One region of the Cellulosimicrobium sp. GQ32 genome, then DNA from elsewhere that is predicted to be linked to it. Evidence: riboswitches for the same ligand, from Rfam matches in the RefSeq annotation. Region 1 holds a riboswitch; the other holds the start of a gene.
The links. Region 1 has a riboswitch for S-adenosylmethionine ahead of AC6CH9_RS01960 (LLM class flavin-dependent oxidoreductase). Riboswitches for the same ligand answer to the same signal wherever they lie in the genome.
Positions count from the first base shown of each region.

Region 1 (7,240 bases):
GGTGCGGGACGAGGATGAAGCCGTCGGACGCGTCCTCCTGGACGTGGCGGTCGATGTCGTCCGCGACCTGCTGCGGGGTGCCGACGAACCCGCCGCGCGACGTCACCTGGATGACGAGCTCGCGGATCGACCAGCCGTTCGCCTCCGCCTGCTCGCGCCACGCCGCGGCGACCGCCGCCGGGTCCTTCGCGTGCCGCACGCGTCCGCGCGTGATCGACAGGTTGTCCGTGTCGGGCTCGACGTCGGGCAGCGGCCCCTCGGGGTCGTACGCCTCGAGGTCGCGGCCCCAGACCTGCTCGAGGAACGCGATCGCCGTCGGGCCCGAGACCTGCTGGAGCCGGATCTCCCGCGCGCGCTCCTCCGCCTCGGCGGGCGTGTCGCCCAGCACGACGACGGTCGCGGGCAGGATCTTCAGGGAGTCGCGCTCGCGCCCGTGGGCCGCGAGGCGCCCCTTGACGTCCTCGTAGAACGCGCGACCGGCGTCGAACGTCGAGTGCGCGGAGAACACGACGTCGGCGGTCCGGGCGGCGAAGTCCCGGCCGTCGGCGGAGTCGCCGGCCTGGAACAGGACGGGGTGGCCCTGCGGCCCGCGCGGCGTCTCGAACAGCCCGACGACGTCCGCGTACGACCCGTGGTGAGCGACCGGCCGCACCGACCCGGGGCGCAGGAACTCGCCCGCGATCCGGTCGGCCAGCACCGCGTCGTCGTCCCACGAGTCCCACAGGGCGCGCGCGACCTCGACGACCTCGGCCGCCCGCGCGTAACGCTCCGGGTACGGGAGGTAGCCGCCGCGGCGGAAGTTGGCGCCCGTGAAGGCGTCGGGGCTCGTCACGAGGTTCCACGCCGCGCGGCCCTCGGAGAGCAGGTCGAGCGTCGCGAACTGCTTCGCGAGCTCCCACGGCTCGTTGAACGTCGTGTTGATCGTGCCCGCGAGGCCGAGGCGGTCCGTGACGGCCGCGAGCGCGGCGAGGACGGGCAAGGTGTCGGGTCGACCCACGACGTCGAGGTCGTGGATGCGGCCCTTGTGCTCGCGCAGGCGCAGGCCCTCGGCGAGGAAGAAGAAGTCGAGCTTCGCGTCCTCGGCGCGGCGGGCGAGGTGCTCGAACGAGGCGAAGTCGATCTGGCTGCGCGAGCGGGGGTCGCTCCAGACGGTGGTGTTGTTGACGCCCGGGAAGTGGGCGCCGAGGTGGATCTGCTTGCGGGGGCGCGTGCTCATGTCGTCGTTCCGTCCGGGTTCAGGCGATCGCCGCGTAGCGGTTGGCGGGGAGCGGGAGGCCGAGCGTGTCGCGCAGCGTCGTCCCGGGGTAGGCCGTGCGGAACAGGCCGGCCCCCTGGAGGAGCGGCACGACGCCGTCGACGATCGCGTCGAGGTCGGTGCTCAGGGACGACGGCCGCAGGAGGAACCCGTCGGCTGCGCCGTCGTGCGCCCACTCCTCGACCGTGACGGCGAGGTCGCGCGCCGTGCCGACGTGCGTGAGCGAGTCGGTGTCCCACGAGACGCCCTCGAGGTCCTCGAGCAGGTCGAGGCGGGCCTGGGCGCTCGCGCGGGTGTCGCCGATGACGACGTAGGCGTCGACGAGGACCCGGAGCGTGTCGGGGTCGCGCCCGGCGTCCGCGGCGGCGTCGCGCACCTGCGTCCGCAGGGCGACGGCCTCGTCGCGGGTCGCGGCGCGAACCCGGACGACGTCGGCCCGGCGGGCCGCGAGGTCGAGCGAGGCGGGCGTGTCCGCGCGGACGACGACGGGCGGCTGGCCCTGTGGTGGCCGCGGCGTGATGGACGGCCCCTTGACGGCGAACCGGATGCCCTCGTGGTCGACGTAGTGGAGCTTCTCGCGGTCCACGAACCGGCCCGTCGCGACGTCGCGGATCTCGGCGTCGTCCTCCCACGAGTCCCACAGGCGCGTGACGACCTCCACGGCCTCGTCCGCCTCGGCGACGGCGTCGCGCTCGTCCTGCGCGCCCTTGCGACCGAACGCGGCGGCCTCGGCCGGCGTCGTCGACCACCCGACCTGCCACCCCGCGCGCCCGGAGCTCACGTGGTCGATCGTCGCGATCGCCTTGGACACGTGGAACGGCTCGGTGTGCGTGGTCGTCACGGTCGGGACGAGACCGATGCCCGCACTGCGGGGCGCGAGGCGGGACGCGACGAGCGCGGCGTCGAGCCGGCCCCGCACGGACCCGTTGCGGCCGGGCTGGAGCGTGAACGCGTCGTCGAGCGAGACGAGGTCGAGCAGGCCGCGCTGGGCGGTGGCGACGAGCTCGACGAGGCGCTTGGCGTCGAAGAGCCGCTGGGCCTGGGAGCCCACGGTCCGCCAGGCGGCGGGGTGCGCGCCGGCGTCGGTGAGGTCGACACCGAGGTGGAGGGTACGGGCGGGGCGGGGGTCGGACATCGCGAGGATCCGTTCTCAGTTGAGCCGACGGCGCGCTCAGGGCGCGGCGGGGTGCCGGAAGGTGGGCAGGGCGGTCCGGCCGCGCGCGGCGGCAGGACGGGGCTGGGGAAGCCGGGAGGGACCCGGACCGCGCGCGGGGTGGCGCGGGGTGTCAGAGGCGGGTCGTCGTCAGCGACAACAGGCGACGCGCGCGGGACCCGCGGTCCCGAGGGCGCGGGCGCCAGGGCGGCCCGCGAGCGGACAGGGGCACGTCGACGCGTGCGCGGCGCTCACCGCGGTGCTCGACATTCGCCGGTCCATCGTCCGTCTCCTTCGTGCCCGTCGCCGGGCTCCGCGTCGTTGCCCCGTGCCGCGCGGTGTCCGCGCGACGCAGGGCCTGGTCCTCACCCGGGGCACCCCACCGCGCGGGAGGGTTGCCGTCCGACGAGCCGGGGCTTGGCGTCGGAGCTCATGACCATGTCCTGTGACCGGGGTACGTCGACCTCGGTTGCGCGGGAACTTACGAGCGCCCACCGCGGGGTGTCAACGCACCGAGGAGACCTTCCCACATACTGGACTTGATCGGTCAACTTTCAGTCGTCCGGGGCGCTGTTTGCACTGAGTGCATCGATGCACTTAGTGTCAAGAGGTGCCTCATCTCTCCGCGCCCGAGCCGGCGGACGCGCCCGTGACCGACCCGACCCCGGGCTCACCGACGGGCTCTGCGGCAAGCTTCCCGACCAGCCCCGCGACCGATCGCCGCGCCGCGCTGCGCGCGCGGCACCGCCGCGCGATCGTCGATGCCGCCGCGTCGCTCATGGAGGAGAACGGGGGCGCCCGGTTCACGGTCGACGAGCTGGCCGCACGGGCCGACGTCGCGCGGCGCACGATCTTCAACCACTTCGCGTCGCTCGACGACGTGGTGGTCGAGGTGTGCGAGGACGTGCTGGGCACGGTGGTCGAGGCGCTCGGGGCGAGCGCGGCCGACCCCGGTACCGACCGCACGACCCCGCTCGACGACGTCACCGCGGCGCTCCGCAGCACCGACCTCGTCGGCCCCATGGCCTACCTCACGCGCGCCCTCGGCGGCACCGCGACCGAGCCCACCCCGCGCGTCACGACGATGGTCGTGCGCACGTTCACCCACCTCGCCGAGCGCCTGGTCGCCGAGACCACGCGGCGGCACCCCGACGTCGACCCGCTCGAGATCGAGATGCTCGTCGGCGCGCTCATGGCCGGGGTCCTGGTGATCCAGCGACGCTGGTGGGCCGCGACCGGCGCCGCCGACGACGACGCCTCGCGCCGCGTGTGGGCCGACCTCCTCGACCGCCTCGTCGACCGCGTGCGCGCGGGCTGGGCGAGCCCCGCCTGACGCTGCCACCCCGCCCGGCCACCCGGCCGTCGGCACCGACCACCCCACCCGGACCGCCTCCCGGACCACCCCGGACTCCCACCCGAAGGATCCTCATGGCTGAACTCCTCTACCGCCTCGGGCGCGCGTGCGCGCGCCGCGCGCGGACCGTCCTCGCCGCGTGGCTCGCGGTGCTCGTGCTGGCCGGGGCGGCTTTCGTCGCGTTCGGCGGCACGCTCGCGAGCAGCTTCTCCATCCCCGGCACGCCGACCGCCGAGGTCACCGAGCGCCTCCAGACGGCGCTCCCGGAGGCCTCGGGCGGGAGCGGCACCATCGTCTTCGCCACGGAGGACGGCTCCGCGTTCACGCCCGAGCAGGAGGCGGCGATCTCCGACCGGCTCGCCGCGGCCGAGGAGGTCGACGGCGTCGAGACGGCCGTCGACCCGTTCGCGACGCAGACCGAGCTCGCGGACCAGCGCCAGCAGGTCGAGGACGGCCGGACCCAGATCGAGGCCGGGCGCGCGCAGATCGAGGACGGACGCACGCAGCTCGCCGCGGGCCAGGAGCAGCTCGACGCCGCGCGGGCCCAGCTCGACGAGGGCCAGACCCAGCTCGACGCGGCACGCGCGCAGGCGCAGGCCGCGGGCGCGCTCGACCAGGTCGCACCGCAGCTCGACGCCCAGCAGGCGGAGCTCGACGCCGGGCGTGCCGAGCTCGACGCCCAGGCCGCGGCGCTGGACAAGCAGGTGACCGCGCTGGAGGACCAGAGCACGACGCTCGAGGAGCAGTCCGCCCAGCTCGAGGCCTCCGCGCCGTTGCTCGAGATGGCGTCGGAGATCCGCATGGTCTCCGAGGACGGGAGCGCCGCCGTCGCGAGCGTCGCGTTCACCGAGCCGAACATGAGCATCGAGCAGCAGACCAAGGACGACCTCGTCGCGGTCTTCACCGACGACCCGGTCGAGGGCGTCCAGACGGACTTCTCGTCCGACATCACGCAGGGCGTCCCCCAGGTCTTCGGCGTGGGCGAGGCGATCGGCCTCGTCGTCGCGGCGATCGTGCTGGTCGTCATGCTCGGCACGCTCGTCGGCGCCGGGCTGCCGATCCTCACCGCGCTCATCGGGGTCGGGATCGGCGCGCTCGCCGCGATGTCGCTCTCCGGCGTCGTCGAGATGTCGTCGGTGACCCCCGTGCTCGGCCTCATGCTCGGGCTCGCGGTCGGGATCGACTACTCGCTGTTCATCGTCAACCGGCACCGCCGCCAGCTCAAGCAGGGTGACGACGTGCAGGAGTCGATCGCGCTCGCGAACGGCACGTCGGGCAACGCCGTCGTGTTCGCCGGCGCCACGGTGCTCATCGCGCTCCTCGCGCTCAACGTCACCGGCATCCCGTTCCTCGGCCTCATGGGGACCGTCGGCGCGCTGTGCGTCGCGATCGCCGTGCTCATCGCCGTCACCCTCACGCCCGCCCTGCTGAGCATGATCGGGACGCGCATCCTCAGCCGTCGCGAGCGCGCCGCGCTCGCCGGGACCGAGGCCGCCGAGGCCTCGGGCGGGACGGGCGCCACGACCGACACCGCGACGTCGGGCCCGGTCGCCCCGGACGGGACGAAGCCCGTGCGTCCCATGTCGACGCTGCGCGCGGTGGGCACGGCGACCCTCGCCGTCGTGGCGCTCGGGGTGATCGCGCTCCCCGCGCTGGACCTGCGGACCAACCTGCCCGACGGGTCGTCGGAGGCGCACGACTCCACGCAGTACCGCGCGTACTCGACGATCGCCGAGCAGTTCGGCGAGGGCACGAACGGCCCGCTGCTCGTCGTCGCCGACCTCCCGGGCGAGCCCACCGAGGCCGAGGCGCTGGAGTACCAGGTGAACGTCGCAGAGGAGCTCGGCGCGCTCGACGACGTCGTCGCGGTCGCCCCGATCGGGACGTCCGAGGACCGTACGGTCGCGGCGTTCCAGGTCATCCCGGCCGAGGGCCCGACGAGCGAGTCGACCGAAGAGCTCGTGCACGCGCTGCGCGCCCTCGAACCGCTCGACGGCGAGGTCACGCTCGGCGTCGCCGGCTCGGCCAGCGGCAACATCGACATCTCCGACAAGCTCGCGCAGGCGCTGCCGATCTACCTCGCGGTCGTCGTCGGGCTGTCGCTCGTCATCCTCGTCCTCGTGTTCCGGTCGGTCTTCGTGCCAGTCGTCGCGACGCTCGGGTTCATCCTGTCGTACTTCGCCGCGCTCGGCGGGGTCGTCGCGATCTACCAGTGGGGCTGGCTCTCGGGGGTGTTCGGCGTCGAGACGCCGGGCCCGATCCTCAACTTCCTGCCCACGATCCTCGTCGGCATCCTGTTCGGCCTCGCGATGGACTACCAGCTCTTCCTCGGCTCGGGGATGCGCGAGGCGTACGCGCACGGCGCCCCCGCGCGCGTCGCGATCGTGCAGGGCGTCCGAGCGGGCCGGGCCGTGGTGACCGCCGCGGCGATCATCATGATCTCCGTCTTCGGCGGGTTCGTCTTCTCGCACAGCGCGATGATCCGGCCCATCGGGTTCGCGCTCGCGTTCGGCGTGCTGGTCGACGCGTTCGTCGTGCGCATGCTGCTCGTCCCGGCGCTCATGCACCTCGTGGGCGACAAGGCGTGGTGGCTCCCCCGCTGGCTCGACCGCGTCCTGCCCGACGTCGACGTCGAGGGCGCCGCCCTCGAGCGCCGCCACCCGCACCACGAGACCCCCGTCGATTCCCCGGAGCCCGCGCGCGGCTGACCCCGCCCGGTGCCGAACCCGGGGTTCCGCGTCACCAACTCTGGTCGGTGGCGCGGAACCCCGGGTTCGGCGTCAGGGGCGGGGCACGTGGACCGTCGCGACGATCGTGCGGTGGTCGCTGCCGGGCACGGGCAGGGAGTCGACGTCGGTCACGACGTTCTCCCGGTCCGTCACCACGTGGTCGAGGTTCAGGACCGGCGGGACGGTGCCCGGGCGCGGCGACCACGACAGGTCGAGCCCGCCGCCCGACGCGCGGCTCGCGTCGTGGAACCGGTCGCCGAGGAGCCGCCGGAACGTCGCGTGGTCGTGGGTCGCGTTGAAGTCGCCGACGAGCACCTGCGGGAGCGGGTCCGCCGCCGCGCGCTCGGCGAGCGCGGCCGTCTCCTCGCCCCAGACCCGCACGTACTCCGGGATCGGCGGGATCGGGTGCACGGCGGTGACCCGCACCGGCACGCCGTCGACCTCGACGGTCGCAGACGGCATCGCGTCGTTGGAGAACGGCTCGACGTCGACGTCGTCGAGCGGCAGCGCGCTCCACAGCCCGCTGCCGAGCGCCCCGGACCCCACCTTCGCGTCGGCGCTGTACGGGAGCACGTCCTCGATGCCCGCCGCGACGAGGCGCTCGCGCAGGTCCGTCGTCAGCTCGAGCACCGCGAGCACCTGGACGTCCTGCTCGCGCACCAGGTCGACGAGCGCGTCCGCGTCGGCCGACCCGAGCCACGCGTTGGCCCCCATCACGCGCAGGGCCGCCGCGTCGTCGGGCGGCGCCG
Region 1 is NZ_JCAXEP010000001.1:467,008-474,247, forward strand. Features, by position in the region: gene AC6CH9_RS01955 (NtaA/DmoA family FMN-dependent monooxygenase) at 1-1,216, opposite strand, end outside; gene AC6CH9_RS01960 (LLM class flavin-dependent oxidoreductase) at 1,236-2,390, opposite strand; SAM riboswitch class IV at 2,748-2,846, opposite strand; gene AC6CH9_RS01965 (TetR/AcrR family transcriptional regulator) at 3,019-3,741, shown strand; gene AC6CH9_RS01970 (MMPL family transporter) at 3,837-6,470, shown strand; gene AC6CH9_RS01975 (endonuclease/exonuclease/phosphatase family protein) at 6,543-7,240, opposite strand, start outside.

Region 2 (7,240 bases), on a different contig from region 1:
GGCGGACGGCACGCGCGGGCTGTGGATGTCGTAGACGCCCGGCCCGATGCCGCGCGCGTACCCGGCGTCGCGCAGCTCCGGCACGATCTCCATGCGCGAGCGCGCCGCCTCGACCGACGTCACGTCGGCGTCGAGGCCGTCGATCGCGCCGATGACCTCGCCGAACTCCGAGTAGCACAGGTGCGTGTGGATCTGCGTCGCCGCCGCCACGCCCGACGTCGCGAGCCGGAACGAGCCGACCGACCAGTCGAGGTACGCGGGCTGGTCGGCCTTGCGCAGCGGCAGGAGCTCGCGCAGCGCGGGCTCGTCGACCTGGACGATCCCGATGCCGGCGGCCTCCAGGTCCGCGATCTCGTCGCGCAGCGCGAGGCCCACCTGGTTCGCCGTGTCGCCGAGCGGCTGGTCGTCGCGCACGAACGACCACGCGAGGATCGTCACCGGTCCGGTGAGCATGCCCTTGACGGGCTTCTCGGTGAGCGACGCCGTGTAGGCCGACCACTCGACGGTGATCGGCGCGGGCCGCGTGACGTCGCCCCACAGGATCGGCGGGCGGACGCAGCGCGACCCGTACGACTGCACCCAGCCGTTCGCCGTGACCGCGAACCCGTCGAGGTGCTCCGCGAAGTACTGCACCATGTCGTTGCGCTCCGGCTCGCCGTGCACGAGCACGTCCAGGCCCAGCTCCTCCTGGAGCGCGACGACGCGCGCGATCTCCTCGCGCATCGCGGTCGTGTAGTCCGCGTCCGAGAGCTCGCCCTTCGTCCACAGCGCGCGGGCGCGGCGGATCTCCGGCGTCTGCGGGAACGAGCCGATCGTCGTCGTGGGCAGCAGCGGCAGGTTCAGGCGCTCCTGCTGTGCCGCCGCGCGCTGGGCGTAGTCGCCGCGCGCGAAGTCCGCGTCGGTCAGGGCGGCGGCGCGCTCGCGCACCGCGGGCACGACGACGCCGCTCGCCTCCGCGCGCGACGCCACCGCCGCGCGGGACGCCTCGATCTCCGCCGCGACCGCGTCGCGACCCTCGGTGAGCGCACGGGCGAGCGTCGCGACCTCGCCGACCTTCTGGTCCGCGAACGCGAGCCAGTCGCGCAGGCGCGGGTCGAGCGTCGTGCCCGACGCCGTGCCGGGCTCGGCGAACACCTCGTCCTCGACGTCGTGCGGCACGTGCAGCAGCGACGTCGACGTGCCGACCGAGACCGCGCCGGCACCCAGTCCCTCGACGGCGTCGACGACCTCGAGCTTCGCCGCAAGGTCCGCGCGCCACACGTTGTGCCCGTCGATCACGCCCGCGACGAGCGTCTTGCCGGCGAGGCCGGGGATGCCGCGTTCGGCCGCGGCAGGGACCGCGCCCTTGACGAGGTCGATCGCGATCGCGTCGACGTCGGTGCCGGCGAGGAGCGCAAGCCCGTCCCGGGCCGCCTCAGCGGCGGTCTCGGCACCGGCCTGGAGCGCGCCGAACGGCGCGGCGACGAGGATCGCGGGCCGCGCGTCCTGCGCCGAACCCGGGGTTCCGGGCGATGCGGAGGCCAACGTGGCGTCCAACCCCGGGTTCGGCACGGGGCGGAGGTCGGTCGCGAGGGCGCGGTACGCAGACTCCACCGCGGCGGCGAGGTCGGCGAACGGCACGTCGACCGAGTCGGTGACGAGGATCGGCTCGTCGAGCTGGACCCACGGCGCGCCGGCGGCGGCGAGCGCGCGCAGCAGGTCGGTGTAGGCGGCGACGACGTCGTCCAGGCGGTCGAGCGGCGAGTACCCCGCGGGTGCGTCGTCCGCGGCCTTGGACAGCGCGAGGAACGTCACCGGCCCGACGACGACGGGCCGCGTCACGACGCCCGCCTCCTTGGCCTCGACGAACTCGCGCACGACGCGGTCGTCGACGAACCGGATCGGGGTGTCCGGGCCGATCTCGGGCACGAGGTAGTGGTAGTTCGTGTCGAACCACTTGGTCATCTCGAGCGGGGCGTCGTCACCCTGACCGCGCGCCACGGTGAAGTAGCCCGCGAGGTCGAGGCGGCCGGCGGCGTCGGTGAGCGACGCGAACCGCGACGGGACCGCCCCGAGGGCCGCGGCGACGTCGAGCACCTGGTCGTAGAAGGAGAACGAGCCGGGGACCGAGGCGTCGTCGGCGCCGAGGCCGAGGTGGACGAGCCGGCGGACGGTCGCGAGGCGCAGCTCGCGGGCCGTGGCCTCGAGCTCGTCGGTGCTCGTGCGCCCGGCCCAGAACGCCTCGACGGCCTTCTTGAGCTCGCGACGGCGCCCGATGCGCGGGTAGCCGAGCACGGTGCCGGCGGGAAAGCCGGCCTGAATCTGGGTAGGGGAGGGTACGGAAGTGGCCATGATCGAAACCTCTTGCTGGTCCGGAGGACCGGTCAGACGGGCGTGCCGTGCGTGGCGGTGCTCGTCGTGGGCAGGGAGGTGCCGGTGACCCACGGCCCGCTGGCCAGGTCCGGGACGAGCGGGGCGGCGGCAGCGCTGGCGCTGCTTCCCGTCCCGGCCGACCCGCCGCCGAGGTGGACACCCTCGAGCAGGTCAAGAGCGGCGCGGTGCTTGTTGAACGTGTACACGTGCAGACCGGGCGTGCCCGCGTCGAGGACGCGCTGCGCGAGGTCCACGGTGTACGCGATCCCGTAGGCGTGCTGCGCCTCCGGGTCGGGGAGGGCGTCCAGCGCGTCCAGCAGGTGCTGGGGCGCGCGCACGCCCGTGAGCTCCTCGACGCGACGGAGCCGCGCAGGCTCCGTCGTGGGCAGCAGCCCGGCGAGGATGGGGATCGTCACGCCGGCCGCGCGGGCCTCGGCGACGAAGTCGGTGTACGACGACGCGTCGTAGAAGAGCTGCGTGATCGCGAAGCTCGCGCCGGCCTGCTGCTTCTGCCACAGGCGGCGCACCTCCTGGGTGCGCGTGGTGCCGGCGGCGGGGTTGCCGTCGCAGAACGTCGCGACGGCGATCGTCAGCGGCCGGGCCGCGCCGCGCAGCGCGACGGCCGGGTCGGACGCGCAGCGCGACGCCTCGACCTCGCGCAGCAGGGCGACGAGCTCGGTCGACGACCGGACGCCGTCCGGCGCGGGCTGCCAGTCCGGCTGATCGCGCGGCGGGTCGCCCCGCAGCGCGAGGAAGCTCCGCACGCCCTCGTCGAGGAAGTCGGTGATGACCGACTCCACGTCCTCGCGCGACGCCCCGACGCACGTGAGGTGCGCGATCGGCAGCACGGGCGTGCCCTGGAGCAGGCGCCCCACGACCTGGCGCGCGGTCGCGCGGTCGGTCCCGGCGGCGCCGTACGTCACGGACACGAAGTCGGGGTGCGTCGCGACGAGGCGCCGCGCCGTCTCCCAGAACTTGGGCGCCGCATCCGGGCGCCGCGGGGGCATGAGCTCGAACGAGACCGTGGGGCGTGCGGCCCCACCGTGGGCCTGCCCGACGGCGTCCGCGACGCTCACGACGTCGCCCCGGACGGGGTGCGTGCGTGCGCGACCGCCGTCGGGCACGTGCTGCCCGGACGGTGCGCGAAGGGTGCCTCTGAGACCATTAGTCGCTCCATCGACCCTGGCGTTAGCACCTTTGTCCTCGGGAGGCTTCCGTCGGCGGGTTGCTGCGGTGTCGTCGAGCCAGGACTCTCGACCGCTCTGGATGGTTGGCACGATCCTACGACCCATCCGACATGCGGTCGAGCGTGCCCGTCAGGTGAGACGCCCGGGAGGTGGGGGGTGTCTCGCCGGTGGCCCCCGGGGGTGCGTCGCGACCCTTCGACCGAAGCCGAGCACGGGGCCCGCCGTGTCCGCGACTCCGACCCGCCCGACCGGTGGCTCGCGCTGTGGGACGGCGGCCACGCCGCCTCGCACCGTCGTCAGCGGCGTCGGAGCTCCGGGACGTGCAGGCGCCGCAGGAACCGGTCGGTGCGCAGCGGCGGGCCGTGGCGGTCGAGGAGCGACACGACGACGACGGTCGCCGTCGCGAGCGGGATGGTCCAGGCCGCGGGCTGGGCGAGCAGGGCGCGCACGACGCCGGGAAGGCCGTCCGCCGTCGCGCCTGACGAGCCCGTCCCGTAGCCCGCCGCCACGAGCGCGGACGAGGCGAGCAGCGCCGTCGCGCACAGGACGGAGCCCACGACCATGCCCGCCACCGCGCCGCGCGCGGTGAGGCGGCGCCACCACACGCCGAGCAGGATCACGGGCGACAGCGCGGAGGCGGCGAAGACGAACACCGTCCCGACGCTCGTCACGAGCCCCTGCGGGATGGTGACGAGCGCGAACGCGAGCGGGATGAGCGTGCACGCGACGGCCGACCACCGGAACGACCGGACGGTCCCGCCGAACAGGTCCTGGCTCACGACGCCCGCCAGCGCGACCACGAGCCCCGACGACGTCCCGAGGAACGCCGCGAACGCCCCGGCGACGACGAGCGCGGCGAGGAGCTCGCCGCCGAGTCCGGGCACGAGGCGGGTCGGCAGGGTGAGGACCACGGTGTCCGCGACCCCGGGCTCCGCGAGGTCGGGCGCGACGACCCGCGCCACGAGCCCGAGCGTGCTCGACACCATGTAGAACACGCTGATCATGACGAGCACGACGACGGTCGTGCGGCGGGCCGAGCCGCCGTCGGGCGAGGTGTAGAAGCGCACGAGGACGTGCGGCAGGCCGGTCGTGCCGAGCAGGAGGGCGAGCAGGAGCGAGACGGTCGCGTACGCGTCGAGGCCGCCCGGCCCGGCCTCGTGGGGGAACACTGCGGCGGGGTCGAACGTGACGACGGCACCGCCGGGCTCGAACGCCCCGCCGAGCGCCATGAGCACGAAGACGAGCGGCACCGCGAGGGCGGTGAGCTTGACCCAGAACTGGAACGCCTGGACGAACGTGATGGAGCGCATGCCGCCCGCGGCGACCACGGCGCTCACGACGACCGCGATCCCGACCGAGCCGACCCACGGCGGGACGGGCGCGACGCTCGTGATGACGAGCGCCGCGCCGTGGAGCTGCGGCACCACGTAGAGCCACCCGATGACGAGCACGAGGACGCTCGTGACGCGGCGCGCGACGACGGAGTCGAGCCGGGCGTGGACGAAGTCGGGGATGGTGTACGCGCCGCTGCGCCGCAGGGGGCCCGCGACGAACAGCAGGACGAGCAGGTAGCCCGCCGCGTACCCCACGGGGAACCAGAACGCCTCCGCGCCGGACAGCAGCACGAGGCCGGAGAGCCCGAGGAACGTGCCCGCGGACAGGTACTCGCCGCTGATCGCCGACGCGTTCCAGACCGGCCGCACGGTGCGCGACGCGACGAAGAAGTCGCTCGTGGTGCGCGAGATCCGCAGGCCGTAGAACCCGATGAGCCCGGTCGCGAGCAGGAGCAGCGCGATCGCGACGAGGGGCAGCGCGCTGGTCACGGCCCACCGCCGTCGTCGGGGCCGGGCTCGTCGGTCGCGCCCGCGCCCTCGGCGAGCGCGCGGTACCGGCGCTCGTTGCGCGCCGCTGCGACCGCGAAGACGACCGCGAACGCGACGATCACCGGGTAGAAGCCGTACGCGTGCACGAGCCATGGCAGCGGCACGCCGAGCAGCACGACGTCGTCCAGGGCGGGCACGCCGCTCATCGTCACCGTGAGCAGCGTGACGACGGCGAGGAACGACACCACGCACGCCAGCCCGAGCCGGAGCTGGGCCCGCACGAGCCCGCGCGTGTAGTGGGCCGCGTCGTCCTCCGGCTCCTCGGGGCGATCTCGCGAGGTGTCCGACGGCGGCCCGCCGCTCGGGGCGACGGCGGCACCACCGGTGTCGGGCCGCGCGTCCGTCGACCGGACGCGCACGCGCCCCGGTCCGAGCGCTGCGTCCGCGGCCGAGTGCTGCGTCCCTGGACGCAGCGCTGGAGCGGGAACGCACCCGTCGCCGGACGAGGTCGGGTCCGACGAGGGTGCCGGGTCGCTCACGACGGACCCCGGTGGGGGCCGAGCAGCGCCTCGCGCACCGCCGGGACCATGCGGCGGCTCACCGGGACCTCGTGGCCCGCGACGACGAGCGCGGGCTGCGCGCCCCCGAACCGCGCCGCGGTCACGGCCGCGCGGTCCACGAGGTACGACCGGTGGACGCGCAGGAACCCGGCCGGGGCCCACCGCTCCTCCAGGTCGGACAACGGCTCGCGCACGAGGAACTGCTCGGTGTCCGTCACGAGGCGCGAGTAGTCGCCCTGGGCCTGGACCCACCGGACGGCGCTGCGCCGGACGAGGCGCGTCGTCGTCCCGACGGTCACGACGAGCGTCTCGTCCTCCGGCGCCTCGGGGCCCGGCCGGGAGGAGGCGTCCGTCGGGGCCCCGCCCGTCGGCGGTGTCGACGCGCCGTCCGGTACGGCGCCGGGAGCGCCGCCCCGCCCGGCGCGGTCCGCGACGCGCTCCACGACACGGTCGACAGCACGCGCCAGGCGCTCGCGGCGCACGGGCTTGAGCACGTAGTCGACCGCCTCGACGTCGAACGCCTCGAGTGCGCGGGCCTCGTCGGCGGTGACGAAGACGACGGCGGGCCGGTCGGCAAAGCGCGAGAGCGCGCGCGCGAGGTCGAGGCCGGTGAGGCCGGGCATGTGGATGTCGAGGAACGCCGCGTCGACCGTGCGCGAGGAGAGCTCGCGCAGCGCCTCCGAGCCGGTCGCGACCCCGAGCACGGTCCGCACGCGCGGGTCGCGCCGCAGCAGGGCGACGAGCTCGTCGAGCACGGGCCGCTCGTCGTCGGCGACGAGCACGTCGAGCCCGACGTCGGCCGGGTCCTCCTCGGTCACGGCACGCTCACCTCCGTCTCGTGCAGCGGCTGCGACCGTGGGACGCGCAGGCGCACGAGCGTGCCCGAGCCGGGCGCGGTCTCGATGTCGAGCGCGTGGTCGTCGCCGTAGAGCTGGCGCACGCGGGTGTCGACGTTGCGCAGGCCCACGTGCGTCGTGTCGCGCGACGTGAGGAGCTCGCGCACGACGGCCGGGTCCATGCCGACGCCGTCGTCCTCGACCGTGATCTCCGTCTGGGTGCCCTCGTCGCGCGCCGTGATGACGATCGTCCCGCCGTGCTCGCGCGGCTCCAGGCCGTGGCGCACCGCGTTCTCGACGAGGGGCTGCACGGAGAGGAAGGGGATGACGGCCGTCAGCGACTCCGGCGCGATCTGCAGGGTGACGGCGAGGCGCTCGCCGAACCGGGCGCGCTCGAGCTCGACGTACGAGTGGATCGAGCGCAGCTCGTCGGCGAGGGTCGTGAAGTCGCCGCGCCCCCGGAACGAGTAGCGCGTGAAGTC
Region 2 is NZ_JCAXEP010000005.1:90,872-98,111, reverse strand. Features, by position in the region: gene metE (5-methyltetrahydropteroyltriglutamate--homocysteine S-methyltransferase) at 1-2,331, opposite strand, end outside; gene AC6CH9_RS10075 (methylenetetrahydrofolate reductase) at 2,364-3,359, opposite strand; SAM riboswitch class I at 3,523-3,625, opposite strand; gene AC6CH9_RS10070 (sodium/solute symporter) at 3,836-5,362, opposite strand; gene AC6CH9_RS10065 (hypothetical protein) at 5,359-5,901, opposite strand; gene AC6CH9_RS10060 (LytR/AlgR family response regulator transcription factor) at 5,898-6,740, opposite strand; gene AC6CH9_RS10055 (sensor histidine kinase) at 6,737-7,240, opposite strand, start outside.
Region 2: another riboswitch for S-adenosylmethionine. It lies ahead of AC6CH9_RS10075 (methylenetetrahydrofolate reductase); the one in region 1 lies ahead of AC6CH9_RS01960 (LLM class flavin-dependent oxidoreductase).